2 linked regions of the Methanovulcanius yangii genome follow. The protein of the gene in region 2 binds, or shares a complex with, the protein of the main gene of each other region. Links are inferred from orthologs where the notes say so. Each region holds a gene or a part of one and is shown on either strand. Other genes may lie near its edges.

The links.
Region 1: the proteins of AZH53_RS01340 (region 2) and mcrC are in contact, whole or in part, in a cryo-EM structure (PDB 9H1L), measured with the Methanococcus maripaludis proteins. The link is inferred for Methanovulcanius yangii from one-to-one orthologs. Residues at the interface, in WP_011170365.1 of Methanococcus maripaludis: Arg6, Glu8, Gln30, His32, Val33, Met34, Gln35, Tyr39, Leu80, Ser81, Arg82, Leu85, Pro86, His87, Cys90, Asp91, Ser93, Glu94, Arg97, Lys98, Lys102, Pro103, Asn104, Met105, Ile106, Gly107, Ala109, His110, Lys122, Glu123; in WP_011171501.1 of Methanococcus maripaludis: Arg5, Lys6, Glu7, Gln8, Ile9, Val10, Asp11, Cys12, Arg13, Ala14, Val15, Met16, Gly17, Gly19, Glu20, Gly22, Gly23, Leu24, Gln26, Arg27, Gly28, Thr29, Phe30, Ala31, Glu32, Leu34, Asn36, Thr51, Tyr59, Arg62.

Annotation. Positions count from the first base shown.
Region 1 is NZ_LTBL01000001.1:1,309,579-1,315,832, reverse strand. The notes cover bases 2,769-5,694. They hold mcrC (methyl-coenzyme M reductase I operon protein C), read left to right. Parts: upstream 2,769-3,881; coding sequence 3,882-4,508; downstream 4,509-5,694. Other genes in these bases: mcrA (coenzyme-B sulfoethylthiotransferase subunit alpha), read left to right, coding at 5,289-5,694; mcrG (coenzyme-B sulfoethylthiotransferase subunit gamma), read left to right, coding at 4,519-5,283; mcrD (methyl-coenzyme M reductase operon protein D), read left to right, coding at 3,402-3,878; mcrB (coenzyme-B sulfoethylthiotransferase subunit beta), read left to right, coding at 2,769-3,384. Outside these bases: AZH53_RS06750 (chloride channel protein), read left to right, coding at 1-623; AZH53_RS06745 (4Fe-4S binding protein), read left to right, coding at 760-1,644; more of mcrB, read left to right, coding at 2,083-2,768; more of mcrA, read left to right, coding at 5,695-6,254.
Region 2 is NZ_LTBL01000001.1:261,569-269,934, forward strand. Bases 2,955-5,848 are described here. They hold AZH53_RS01340 (methanogenesis marker 7 protein), read right to left. Parts: upstream 4,927-5,848; coding sequence 3,982-4,926; downstream 2,955-3,981. Other genes in these bases: AZH53_RS01330 (PEGA domain-containing protein), read left to right, coding at 2,955-3,436; AZH53_RS01335 (carboxymuconolactone decarboxylase family protein), read right to left, coding at 3,438-3,920; AZH53_RS01345 (methanogenesis marker 17 protein), read right to left, coding at 4,923-5,507; AZH53_RS01350 (methanogenesis marker 15 protein), read right to left, coding at 5,512-5,848. Outside these bases: AZH53_RS01315 (flavodoxin domain-containing protein), read right to left, coding at 370-879; AZH53_RS01320 (flavodoxin domain-containing protein), read right to left, coding at 1,037-1,546; AZH53_RS01325 (MBL fold metallo-hydrolase), read left to right, coding at 1,801-2,538; more of AZH53_RS01330, read left to right, coding at 2,624-2,954; more of AZH53_RS01350, read right to left, coding at 5,849-6,753; AZH53_RS01355 (methanogenesis marker 5 protein), read right to left, coding at 6,746-7,201; AZH53_RS01360 (methanogenesis marker 6 protein), read right to left, coding at 7,208-7,672; methyl-coenzyme M reductase-associated protein Mmp3, read right to left, coding at 7,669-8,366.

The DNA.
Region 1 (6,254 bases), 1.0 Mb from region 2 along the record:
TGATATCCCTTTTTGGCGGCATTTCCCATGCCCCTGTGGCAGTGCTCATCATGATTGTCGAAATGACCGGTAATCTCTCCCTTTTTGTGCCTGCAATGGCCGCTGTGGCTGTATCCTCGATAGTGACCTGGGATTCGTCCATCTTTCTGGCTCAGGTGGAAGACCGTGCACATTCTCCTGCACATCGTGGGGATTACCGGATCGATATTCTCCAGGAAATCGGGGTGGCCGGTGCAATGATCACCGGGGATGCGGTGATTACGGTGACCGGGGATATGGAGACGAACGAGGTGCTGGAGATCATTGAACGTACCGGGCATACCGGATATCCGGTCATCGAGGAGGGTCGACTGGTGGGGATAATAACCATAGGGGATCTCCGGGGCGGAACGGCCCCTGACAACCGCTCCCTGACAGTGCGTGACTGCATGACGACTCCGTTGATTACCCTTTCCACCGCCGATACCCTCGAAGATGCGGTTCTTCTGATGACGGGAAAAGACATGCATCACATCCCTGTTGTATTTTCCAACGAGAAGGACAGGCTTGCAGGATTTCTCACTTCAACGGATATTATGCGTGCATATGCGAAGGCCCTGCAGCTGGATACGGGTGCCTCCTGAGCAGTGGTTTGGGGCTGTGGAGCCCCTAATTCCTGATTAGGGGCCTGAAATGCAACTCAATTGTTCATTTTGGACACTGGTCCTCCGAACAATGTGCCGCAGTCTCTATTATGATCAAGGTCATAAATGGTGACCAATGAAACTGGTCACAGAAGGTATAGACGCACTTCCCGGCGTCATTGTTGAAGAAGGGGCCCGGAGCTACACTGTCCGACTGAGAGTCCCGGCAGGGGTCATCACCCCCGGGCAGATTAAGAAGGTGGCCGACCTTGCTCAGGAATTCGGGACCGATATGCTGCATCTGACTACACGCCAGACGATCGAGATACCTCATGTCACCGAAGAGAACGTTGCGCCTCTGCAGATCGCTCTCGAGGAGAATGGTACGCCCATTGGTGCAGAGCATGAGACCGTCGTCAATATCACCGCCTGTCCCGGGAATGAGCGATGCCGTCTTGCGAATGTCGATTCGCTCTCTCTTGCCATGGATGTCGACAAGAAATATTTTGGCCGTGATATGCCGGTAAAGACAAGGATCGGTATTTCTGCGTGCCCGAACGCGTGTGTTAGCGAACGACTCTGTGAGGTGGGTGTGACAGGACTTCTCAAGCCGGTACGGCACCCGGAAAAGTGCACCGGCTGTGGCACGTGTGTAGAATACTGCAAGGAGGATGCCCTTGAGGTCGTCAACGGTGTCATCATTCTGAATAATGACCGGTGTATACGCTGCGGGTCCTGTGTCCATACCTGTCCGTATGACGTCATCACCGCGGGTGAACCGTGGTACCAGATTACATTCGGGGGAAAGAGGGGACGCCATCCCAAGCTTGGGCACCATATCATCACCGTATCGGGGGTGGAGACGGCATCAAAGGTAATCGACATTCTGATGTACAGAATTTACCGGCATGCGGTGAGTGGTCTCCTCCTCGGCGACCAGTTGGATGATGCATATCTCAGCATAATCCTCTCGGAAATTGAGAAAAAAATTCCTCCGGAAAATATTGTGTCCGAGTGGTGAAAGGCCCCGTTTCATCTCATTTTTACCGGAGGGGTAAGAGTCCGGATTTTGTTCTCATGTATGTTCCTTTCGATTTGCTTTTTTAGCCCCATGCGCTTGCAATACGGCGTTTAATCGATAATTATGGAGCGCATTGATTTATTGAGAAAACCCCGTCCCGGAGTTATACATAGTGCTACGCGGAACGAATATTCGTATTACAACCTGTATAAAAAGCCTGATTTGAGCTTTTTCTCGAATTATAGGTGAAAAATGGGATTTATTCAAATCGGATTATACGCCAAGTTTTTAGCAATCCTTATATCCTTCGATAAGGAATATCCTCTTGTCCCATGCGGGGACGTGCAGTAGTTACCCTCATCGATATCCGGTCAGGTTCGCCTGACGTTGTTCAGTAAATGTAATGCATTGCACTAATGGGTAATTGGAGGAAAATAAATGGCAAAATATTCCGACACAATCGATCTCTATTCGGATGACGGAAAGCTGCTGAAGAGCGATGTCGTGCTTGACAAGATCAGCCCGCTCGTGAACCCGGCAACCATGAAGATCATCGACCTCACCAAGAGGTCCATCGCAGTCAACCTCGGTGGAATCGAGGCTGGCCTGAAGTCCGGCAAGCTCGGCAAGGGCAAGATCCTCGGCCGTGAGCTCGACCTTCCGATCATGGCAAACAAGGACGCCATCGTCGGCTCAATCAAGGAGATGCTCGACATCGAGGGCGGCGAGACCGTCGTCAACGAGTTCAAGGGCGGAAACCTTCTCCTCATTGAGGTCCCGAAGGCACGTCTCGAGGCAGCATCCACCTACGATGCAGCTATCACGTCAGTTGCAGCAGCAACCACCTACGCAATTGTTGACCAGTTCAACATCGATGCATTCAATGCATCCACCGTCAAGGCCGCATGCTGGGGCGGATACCCGCACACCATGGACATGCCCGGAGCAGGCGTCTCCTCAGTGCTTTCCATCCCCCAGAACAACGAAGGTCTTGGTTTCGCACTCCGTAACATCGGTGTCAACCACGTGGTCATGATGACCCAGCGCAATGCAATGCAGGGTGCAACCCTCGCAGCCACGCTCGAGACTGCCGGTGAGTTCGAGATGGGCGGTGCAATCGGCCCGTTCGAGCGCCACATGCTCCTGCAGTACGCATACCAGGGTCTGAATGCAAACAACCTCGTCTACGACCTCGTCAAGGAGAACGGTCAGACCGGTACCATCGGTACTGTCGTCCAGTCGCTTGTCGAGCGTGCAATCGCTGACAAGGTCATCGTGCCCGGCAAGAAGGGCGGGTACTTCCAGTTCTACGACACGAAGGACCCCATGATGTGGAACGCATACGCAGCAGCCGGTACCATGGCAGCTACCATGGTCAACTGTGGTGCAGGACGTTTCGCACAGGCAGTCTCCTCGACTCTCCTGTACTTCAACGACCTGCTTGAGCACGAGACCGGTCTCCCCGGCACCGACTTCGGTCGTGTCATGGGTACTGCCGTCGGTTTCTCGTTCTTCAGCCACTCCATCTATGGTGGCGGTGGTCCCGGTATCTTCAACGGTAACCACGTCGTGACGCGCCACGCAAACGGCTGTGCAATTCCGTGTGTGGTAGCAGCCTGTGCACTCGATGCAGGAACCCAGATGTTCACTCCTGAGGGCACCTCTGCCATCATGGGCGAGACCTACGGACAGATTGACGTGTTCAGCAAGCCGATCCAGCAGATCGCCAACGGCGTCTGAATTGAGATTCGATCCGAATGACTGAAGCAGATTACCCTCAGTGCAGAATCGTCCCGCTTCGCATGCTTAAGCCGGAGTCCTCCGAGAAGCTTCTCAATCTTATTGTGAAGGTTCCCGGAATCCGCCGCATGATGATAAACGGCCCAAGTCTTCCCCGGACAGTACCATACGGTCCGGCCCGGGGAAAACCGAACCCCAATACCAACCGTAGAGTGATCACAGTCGGTACGTCCGACTTTGAACTCCAGGTGCAGGTGGGTTCGATCACGATGGAAGTCGAGGACGATAGTGTTATTGAGGAAATCCGAGCCCTTTGTGACGCCTTTTTTGAAGAGAAAAAATTCCCGTATCAACTTCAGAGCGGGAGAAAATTCATGAAAACTCAGGCGACTACCGCTGATTACGCGAAGTATGGTCCGCATGCGGACCCCGCAGTGATTGGGCTCACGGACCCACGGAAGAAAGAAGGTCCGATCATTATACAGGGAAGATAACGCATGCCGATTGGACGTGTAACCCAGGTTGTTGACTGTCGCGAATCCATGGGGATGGGGAAAGGCGGTGGCCTTGCCCAGCGTGGCACTATTTCAGAGTGCCGCCATCCGGATGTGATCGTCGTCGGGATGTCACCCGGGCGCAGACACGTTACCAAGCCGGTGTGTGACATTACCTCTGCCCTTCGCAGGGAAGGAGTGGAATTTTCGGTGAGCACACTTGTGCTCAATGCCGGAAGCGGCGTACCCGCCGACGCTCCGAAGATTGCCGGTTCCGTGCTGGGAGCGTATTTCGGCCTCTCGGCAAAGGAAGTGTCCCAGATTGAACAGCATAAAGTTGCAATTCTCCATCACGGGAATGTGCGTTCCCATGTCGTCGAGAAGGTCAGGTTCATTCTGGCGCAGGCGGATGTGAAGGCAGTGGTTGTCTCACAGGCACCGATCGATTACGAGGACCTCGCAAAGGTCGGTGTAAAGACAGCGTATGTGATGCCCCCTGAGGGCGCTATCCGCACCAAAGGTACGGTTGTTGCCATCGTCGGCGGTGTCACGCGTGGTCAGACCCCTCCACGGGAGAAACTCTCTGAAGTCATTCAGGCTGTAATGAAAGAGATGAAAAAATCTAATTGAGGTGAAATATATGGCATACAAACCGCAGTATGGTCCGGGTACCTCTACCGTCGCCGAGAACAGGCGCCGCCAGATGAACCCCGCCGTCGAACTTGAGAAAGTTCGTGAAGTCACTGATGAAGATGTCGTGCTTGTCCTCGGACACCGCGCACCTGGTTCCGCATATCCGACCGCACACCCGCCGCTCGCAGAGCAGCAGGAACCCGACTGCCCCATCAGGAAGATCGTCGCCCCGACCGAGGGTGCAAAGGCAGGAGACCGTGTCCGTTACGTCCAGTTTGTCGACTCGATGTTCAACGGCCCTTCACAGCCCTACCAGCGTACCTACACCGAGTGCTACCGCTTCCGTGGTATCGACCCCGGTACACTCTCCGGTCGCCAGATCGTCGAGTGCCGTGAGCGTGACCTCGAGGCATACTCCAAGTGGCTCATCGAGACCGAGATGTTCGACCCCGCACTGACCTCCATCCGTGGTGCAACCGTGCACGGTCACTCACTCCGTCTTGCAGAAGACGGCCTGATGTTCGACATGCTCCAGAGGTGCATCCTCGGAGACGACGGTGTCGTCCGCTACGTGAAAGACCAGATCGGTGAAGCACTTGACCGTGAAGTCCTTGTCGGCAAGCCGATGGACGAGTCATGGACCAAGGCAAAGTCGACCATCTTCCACTCTCTCGTCGGTGAATCATACCGTGACGACGAGGAGTATGTAGAGTACATCGTGCGTGTCCACACGCTCAGGACAAAATACGGCTTCATGCCGAAAGAGGAGTGATTTAAATGGGAAAAATTGAGAGATCACAGAAGCTCTTCCTCAACGCACTGAAGGAGAAGTTCGAGGGCGAGGACCCCGAGTCAGTAAAGACCACCTTCTACAACTTTGGCGGCCTCAAGCAGTCTCCGCGTAAGCGCGAGTTCATGAAGGCAGCAAAGGGCATCGAGATGGAGCGTGGAATTTCCATGTACGACCCCGAGCACTGCCACCTTGGCGGTCTGCCCATGGGTCAGAGACAGCTCATGACCTACGAGGTCTCCCAGACCGGAGTCTTCGTGGAGGGTGATGACCTGCACTTCGTCAACAACGCCGCCATGCAGCAGATGTGGGACGACATCCGCCGTACCGTGGTTGTCGGCATGGACCTTGCACACGCAACGCTCCAGAAGCGTCTCGGCAAGGAAGTTACCCCCGAGACCATCAACGAGTACCTCCACATCCTCAACCACGCAATGCCCGGTGCAGCAGTGGTTCAGGAACACATGGTCGAGACCCACCCCGGCCTCGTCGATGACTGTTACGTGAAGGTCTTCACCGGCGACGACGCCATGGCAGACGACATCGAGCCCCAGTTCCTCATCAACATTGAGAAGCTCTTCCCTGCAGAGCAGGCAGAAGTTCTCAAGAAGGAAGTCGGCAAGTCGATGTACCAGGCAATCCACATCCCGACCACCGTATCACGCACGTGTGATGGTGGAACCACCTCCAGGTGGTCTGCAATGCAGATCGGTATGTCCTTCATCGCAGCATACAGGATGTGCGCCGGTGAAGCAGCAGTCGCTGACCTCTCCTACGCCGCAAAGCACGCCGGTGTCTCGCAGATGGCATCCATCCTGCCCGCTCGCCGTGCCCGTGGCCCGAACGAGCCCGGTGGTATCAAGTTCGGTGTCTTCTCCGATATTGTCCAGGCAAACCGCAAGTACCCGAAGGACCCCGCCCGTGCATCCCTTGAGGTTGTCGGTGCAGGTACC
Region 2 (8,366 bases):
ATTATTTTAGGTATAGGACTCCGGTACGCCGTATAAATGCGCTCTCCGTTGATCAAGGCGGGGAAAAATCTATGAATTGAATGAAAAAAATGTGTCCGGGTTATCCTATGGTGAGAATGAGATCGTTCTGATGGCACAGAACATCCTGCAATACAGACGTCACTGTTGTTTGCGGGCTTATGGGTGGTATCATGGATTTCAAATGCTGTCCAGTTCTTTGCGGTTTCACCTCCTTTCTGTCCAGTATTCTGATTCAGAAAAAGGAGGATATACTATTTACGATTTGATATATATTGGGAACAATGAATTATTGAGATCTATAGGCGCGGAATTCTCCCAAACCCCGCATCCCCTTTGAAAGTACATTGTCTACATATGAAGAAGACGGAGATCAATCAGGCCCCGTGTCCATGAACGGATGGTTTCCATATTGCGGAAATCGCCGGGCTTTATTCCCTCCATTTTCATGGCTGCTTTTTCCCGAAGGCTGAACCCGTCATCCAAGACTTTTCCCGCAAAATACCCGGTTTCCCGGATATCAGTGTAAACCCGGACATCATCGAAAGCATTTGATGCGGCTTTCTTGCGTTCGGGAGAGATATCAATGAGGGTATACCCGCTTAGAAACCCGAGAACCGGGATCTCACGGAGCATATTCTGGTGATCCCGTACAAACGCGGTGATTTCGGGGAGGGCCTTATGATAATAAATGGGACTGCCGAGAATGATTGTCGTATAGGGAGTGATGTCGTAGATATCATGGATGGGTTTTGCTTCTGCGTCTTTCCCGTTTTCCCGTAATGTTGCTGCAATGGTTTCGGCTATTTCGCCCGTCGCACCGAATTTTGTTGCATACGCCACCAGAATTTTCTCTATCATATGTCCTCGTAATCCATGGAATGCTCACCCTGCAGGATATACTCCCTGGAGGGAAATGCAGGTAGGAGAATTTTTGCAGTGTAATCTAATGAATGCTTTTATTAAGTTAAAAAAAATTTGGAAAATGTGTATTATTTTGAGCCTGTTGTTGAATCTGTCATAACTCTGTAATTTTCTGTGCGATATCCGTTGCCCATGCACGGACCTCTTCCGGGGTGGAAAAATCCCCCTCCGGTGCGCCGGCCATGGTAGCTATCTGCATGTCCGATTCACTGAGAACCCCGAAATTAAGTTTTCCACCGAAGGCAGCCTTCTCTTCGATCAGAATATAGAGGAGCATGTCATCGATTGCGGAAAACATGGATTTCAGGCTCTTTTCGTCTTTTTTGCAGAGGGAAACCCCGTCGACAAAAAAGGCAATCCATTTGCCCTCGAGATAGGGTTTGTACTGTTTACAAAATTCGCGTGCTTCCACCAGAATTTTTCCCATATAGACCGGGCTTCCGATGATGATGGCATCGTAGTCATCCACTTTACCTACTTCCATGACCGGGATGAGATCGATATCCAGCCCGGAATCGACGAGAATCTGAGCAATCTGTCCGGCAATTTCCTCTGTTGTCCCGTATTTGGTGGCGTAGGTGACAAGAACCTTTTTGGCACACATATGCATCCCGGTATCCTGTTGAAATGTGTTAAATATTGTGTAATGTCGAGGAGTCGGGGGGTTGGTGATGGAAACGGCTTCTGACAATCCGGTGAACTGCCTGAGGCGCAATCCCTCCATGGGCCCGATTGTAAGAAACCAGCTCCCGGCGGAATCACGAACATGCCCCCCTCCCCGAATCGGGGAGAAGCACAGATTTGAATTGTCGTCGGAATCAATTTCACATGAGGAATGGCAAAATGCCGGTCACGGAGATGAAAATCGTTCAAAAGGGGAGCATTCTTGTCGAAGCCTTTGAGAAGGCATACTCTCCCGCTATCGCCCTGAAGAAGTTGTGCGGTGTCGGCGGCGGTTCGACAGTTACCTATCTTCAGTCCGACAGAAGAATCCTGGTTGATACCGGTTTTGATTTTGAGACAAACCGTTCTGTGGAGAATCGCTCGGCCAACGAGCGGCGTCTCCTTCAGTCGCTCCACAATGCGGGTCTTCGCCCGGAGGATATCGATGCCGTCTTTATTACCCACTGGCATGCCGATCATTTCCTGAATCTTTCCCTCTTCCCGGAAAGTGAATTTCTCCTCTCCCGCACGGCAGTTGAGCGACATGCCCCTGACTATACTGGTGTAAGGGATGGAGAGATGATTGCCGACGGGGTGCAGGTTGTATATACGCCCGGCCATACTATTGATCACGCATCCCTGCTCGTGACAACCGGGCCCCTTCGTTTTCATGAAAGGACACAGAGGGGCGGCAGCATCTCAGGCATAGGTCCCTCGACAATTGCCATAGCCGGCGATGCAGTCATCGATGCCACGTACTATGCACTTGGACGGGTATGGGACTACAACAGTGATTTTTATTCGCACGAGCAGACACTTGAAAGCGAGCGTCTTCTCTGTTCTGCTGCAGATTTCATCATTCCGGGGCATGGCTCAATCTTCATGAATACCAAAAAAACCAGTGCTCCCGGACCTGGTGTGGGTGTCCCGTGATTTTTGGTGAACAGCACACCACATCATGGCTACACAAACGCTCTTGTCGTAATACACCCAATCAGCATTACCTTGGGATGATTCCATGATGGGAATCGGAAACAATTGGCTCCTTGCTGTGTTCATCGCCGCCATCTGCATGACAGTGCCTGCATCTTCGATTGTTTCTGCCACGATTGGTGAAACGGTCGTTCTTTCCGGTAGCGCAGGAGGATATGATGAGATGTACCTCTTTCTCACAGGACCGAACCTCCCCCCCGGAGGGGTACGGATGGACAGCATACCATCGTCAGTGGTATCAGGTGACCCTGCAACCTTTACCCGAACGGTCGTGGACGGAGGACGCTGGGAATACTCCTGGGACACCCGATACGCAGGAGGTATGCTGGACGCGGGGACCTATCTTGTCTGGGCGGCACCGGTTCCGCTCGGCCGGTATGATCTCATCAGCTCCGGAGCGAGTTTTGCCACTATAAGCGTCACTCTCACCAAACCGGACCTTACAGCAGTTATCGCTACGGACCCCACCGGATCGATCCACGTGACCAGTGATCCTTCCGGTGCGATGGTAACAGTAAACACAATGCCGTACGGAACGACCCCCCTTGTGATCGAGTATCTACCTGGCGGCAACATAGATGTGACTGTTTCCAAAGCCGGATATGCAGTCTTTGAAGCGGAGGTCGTCATCCGGACGGGCACTATGGCTGTTTTGGATGTAACGCTCTCGCCGGAAAAGACGCCGACAGCGACACCTGTTGGAACGGAATCCATACCAGTATCCCGGACAGCCCCCTCCGTGCCACCGTCATCTCCTGCGCCCTCGTGCTGGACCATTGCCGGAATTGCCCTTGCAGTCTCCGTGACCGGTATCCTGCGCACATTAAAGGGAAAATAGATTATTCTGATTTTTTCAGGCTGACGCCATTCAGGTCGCACGACCCTGCACAGCTTTCTTCCTGTTCTTTTCCATCTCCATTTCCGTTACTGTTGCCGTTTCCTGCATCGATTACCCTATAGGCATCAGCAAGTACTGCCGCCTGCGCAAGGGAGCCTGCGAGGAGTACTACCTCGAGGATCTCTTCCTTCGTTGCCCCCTTTTTTATGGCACCGTTCATATGATATTCTACGCAGTGGCGGCAATTGAGGGCGGCACCGACAGCAAGAGAGATCAATTCGACCATCTTCGGTTCGATACTGGAGGTTTTTGCAATTGCCTCCTTGAAAAGGAGATGTGAGAGAAGAACCTCCGGTTTTTTTGCCATCTTCTTATAAATCAGGGGGACGGCGCCGTATTCTTCCTTGATGACATTAAGCCACTCTGCAGATGCACCGGCGGTTCCCCGGTCGATTATTTCCTGTAAAGTTTCTTCGTACTTCAATATGCACCAATCCAGTCGCAAAAAAAGGTTTTATGTACTCCGTAAAATACCTGCTTATTCTTCACACCATAATCTTCGTTTCAGAGAATGGACGGATGCGTATGAGGATATAGTTGCGCATACGGGACGGAAGGAGTTCGGCGACATCCCCGATCCGCACACCGTTTTCAATCTCAATCTCCTTCATCAGAGCCGCATAGGGTTCGTAGGGCACTTTCACCCGCAACCCGGCAATCTGTACCGTGATGGGCGTCGGATGCGTCGAACCTGCGGTGATCTCCATTGCATCATCGATGACCGTCATCAGACGGGCAGGACTTACCGAGAGCGGGTCCTTCGCCACCTCTTCGCGACGGATGTTAAGGACCTGTGATATTTCATCCACGAGGGCATCAAGCCGGTCAATCTCTCCCTCCTGCTGGCGCATACGATGGCCGATTCTTCCAATCCCCCCGACATATCCATCAACCGGCGGGTCGATAATTCTCCTGAGTGCCTCGGTGTCCGGACGCCCGGTCAGAATAATCGGCACTTTTATCCCCCGTCTCAGGGCCGGCATCTTGTATTCGATGCACGATTCGAAATTACCGAGAAGAATGACGGCACAGTCATGTTCGTTGATGATGTCGCGTTCCTCGATGTTGAGATTGGCAATCCTCTTTCCGTATCCGCGGGCGAGGCCGACCATATTCGTCTTTGCCCCTGCCTGGCGGAGATATTCTGCAACATCACAGGAGGAGTGGGGGAGATGATGGATCTCAAGACTCGGGGAGACGACGGCAATCTCCGTCCCCACCAGCGGGGATTCGAAGACCTCCCCCCCGAGAGGTCTGCTGATCTTTCGTATCAGCTCAATATCATCTTTGGGAACGAGCGACTGAAGGACGACATCCTGTGCAATCATGTGTTTTTGTACGATGTACCCGCCAAGGTCGTCGATCAGGTCGATGACGATATCATGGCGGTATACACCGCCCTTATAGGTGATGGGAACAAGTGTTGTCATTCCGCTTCCTCCATAAGCCTGAATTTCTCTGCAACAAGAGTCTCGACAAGATCTTCATCAAGGGTATTTTCCGATGCAAGGTAGAAAAATCGGCCTTTGCCTATTGACTCCCGCCTCACCTTGAATCCCTCAGGAGCGATCCACTGAAGGGCATATATGATATCCCGGAACAAGCCTGCAGACGGGTCCATGACCTCGATCTTCTCTATCTCACGAGGATTCAGCCCCGGGACACGGATGAAGACCGTAAACCTGTCCGGCTGATCGATCTGGTCCCTGCCAAACATGTCCCAGAGTACAGTGAGCATCTGGGAGAGATAGGTTTCTTCCCCGATATCGAGGACGATGCCGTCCTCCTTTGCGATGGCACTCGAGAAATCGCCGATCCTGACTCTGCCAGGGATCTGTTTGATGAGGCCGACGGCAAGAAAGAGCGGTGTCTCGGGATCAATATAAATATGGAGCCTTCCGATTGAGTGGCTCAGGTCGAGATCTTTCAGGATATTGTCGGCTATCTCGTGATAGGTCTGCCGTCCCACCTCTTCAGCACATTCAACCTCGAAGTACTCAAGTGCATCCATGGTACTACTCTCCCCTGATGAATCCGGATGACAGGAGCGCCGACCCGACAGAGCCGATATACTGCGAGTGATGGGGGACCACGATTTCAGTCTGAAGAAGCGAGCCCATCTCCTTGACGAGACCTTCGATGAGTGATGTCCCTCCCACCATGATCACAGGCTCCTTGATATCAACCTCCTGCAACTGCTGCTCAAAGACCTGTTCTGCAACACTGCGGCACGCAGCTGCCGCCACATCCTCTTTTGAATGTCCTTCCGCAAGGGCGTTGACAAGACTCTGTGTCCCGAAGACGATACAGTATGAATTCATGGGGACTTCCCGGGAGAGGCCTTTCATCGCAATGGGTCCGAGTTCGGTGATGTCAACGCCGATTCTCTTGGCGGTCATCTCCAGGAATCGTCCCGATGCACCGGCACAGATACCTCCCATTGTAAACGTTCCGGGTATTCCGTCCTGAACTGATATTGCCTTGTTGTCCATGCCTCCGATGTCGATGACCGTCGCTTCTCCGTGCTGCCGGTCGGCAAGAAAGACTGCTCCCTTCGAGTTGACCGTGAGCTCTTCCTGGATGAGATCTGCACCTATCTTCTCGCCGATAAGATATCTGCCGTACCCTGTCGTGCCAATCGCTTCAATGTCGCTTAATTTCAGTCCAGCTTCCGAGAGAGCGCTTTCCATGACCGTTTCTGCGCTCTTCAGCACTTCCGTCGTCGCTGTCCACCCGGTTCCGATGATCTCATTATCCTGCATGACGATGGCCTTCGTGGTGGATGATCCCGAATCAACGCCGAGCGTGATTCCGACCTGTTTTTCACGAGCGAGGAGTGCCCGCCTCCGTGCAATGGTCGTAAGGGCTTCCATCCTTGTCAGGAGCGTCCCTGCAGTGGTGCGTTCGGTAAATGAGTAACTGACGACCGGAAGGTCGGAATTCTCATGAATGTACCGGCGCAGTTCATTGCGGACGATTGCGGCTTCCGAACACCGGAAACAGGTGGCAATGAATACCGCATCTGCCTCAACGGATCCTTCCACCAGTGCCATGGCCCGTGCAATGGCAAGTTTCAGGTCGCCGGAACGGGCTTCCAGTCCGAATTCATCATATGATCGTCGAATGTCGGCGAGGGTCACGTCAGGGAAGAACATCTCTGCATTGACCATCGCCGCCGCATCGTAGATTTCCTTCTGTACCCCGCTGTGTTCAGGGCCGCAGGAGAGTTGTGCCACACGCACCGGCTGCTCACTCATTCGTCTCACCCCCGAGTGCTGTCAGAAATTCCTTTATCGAGGCGACGAACTCGATGCCTTCCTCGTCACTGGTGGGGTATTTAATGTCGAGAAGGGGTATGTCCGACCGCTTTCTGAGGAGGTACATCACCAGTTCATTGGTGCGCGAACATCCCATGCACCCGAAGGCGAGATCGGCATCATTGATGATGATGGCGGCATCCGCCTCATCTATCATCGGTCCATACAGGGCCATTCTGCCCCGTACTCCAGCCGGGACCTCAACTGCGGCCCATTTCAGTCCTTTCTTCGGGTCTTCGGGCGTCATCTGCAGGGGCGGGGAATCAAGACTTGCTGTCTGAATCCGTTCCCTGATGGCGATTGCAGCGCCCAGGGGCTCATGGCCCCAGCGCTCCACCATATCGGAGAGCACCAGGCTTGTGGCAGGATAAATAAATACTTTTGCCATTATGAATCAGTCCTCTTCATTATCGATGATTTCCAGAAGCCTCTCGACCGGCAGCTTCCCCTCATCCATTCTTTTCTTTTCAAATTTCCTGACAGGAGCGGTTTGTGAACCGATCTCTTCCAGTCCATGCGATATATATCGCAGAATCCCGCTTTCAAATTCATGGCCGTAATAGCCGGGTCGTGCTCCCCCGAGGTTTGCACGACACCGCCGGGGGTCGCCGGGAGGAAATCCCCGATCTTTGACAAAGATATGTGCCGGGTCCACCGTGCGGAGTTCACGTATGAGAGTTCGCACCTCATCGGGCTTCCCCGTGACCTGAAGGCCAAAACACGTCTCCTTGATCATTACTCCTTCGGAGATTTCATAGGCCCGGATTGCGAGGGTCTGGGGAGTGACATTGGGAGAGTCGATGAAGACGTATTTCGTCACCGTTCCCACGTATGAGGGAGTATACATCTTTTTTGTCATCGCTCTGCCTCCCTGAGATAGACCGGCTTTCCTTCCCTGAGTCCTTTAAGTTTTTCCGGGTCGAGAATTTTCCCGATAATGTTGGTGCTCTCCATCGGCTCTGAAGTAGGGCCGAATTCGGCGGAGGGGACTGTGCGAACGCCCACGAGGCCCGCGGTCTTGCGTGAATCGTTCGTCATTGCAAGGATGTTTGCGGGCACCTCACCCTCCGGAAGATTCTCCCGGTGGATAATCGTCTTTTTCGACACCTCCGGCTGGAAGAGATAGACATCTTCAAACTTCATGAGTAGCGGCATTTTTCCGATATCATACCACCGCAGTCCGGTAACCGACCTGAAGATATGGCAGGTCTTTGGGGCCTCGTCTTCGAAGAGTTCGATGGTGATGACCTGACTCAGGGGTACGGTGGTAAGGGCAACCTTCCCTTCGGCGAGAATTTCAAGGGTCGTTGCCGGTTTCTGTTCGAAGACGACACTCTGCATCTCTTCGGTGTCGGGTTCGGCGATGATGCCGCGCTCTTTGGCAAGCTTCAACGCATCGGCAAGTTCCATCCCGCGCAAATCCAGCTGCTTCGGCTCCACCTTCACGATGAACGTCTCCCCGCCCCCCGCAAGGATGGGCAGTTCGATTCCCTGTTCTACCTGGCCGACAACCGTATGGTTTACACTTCCGGGGATGTCCTCCGTGTAGATAT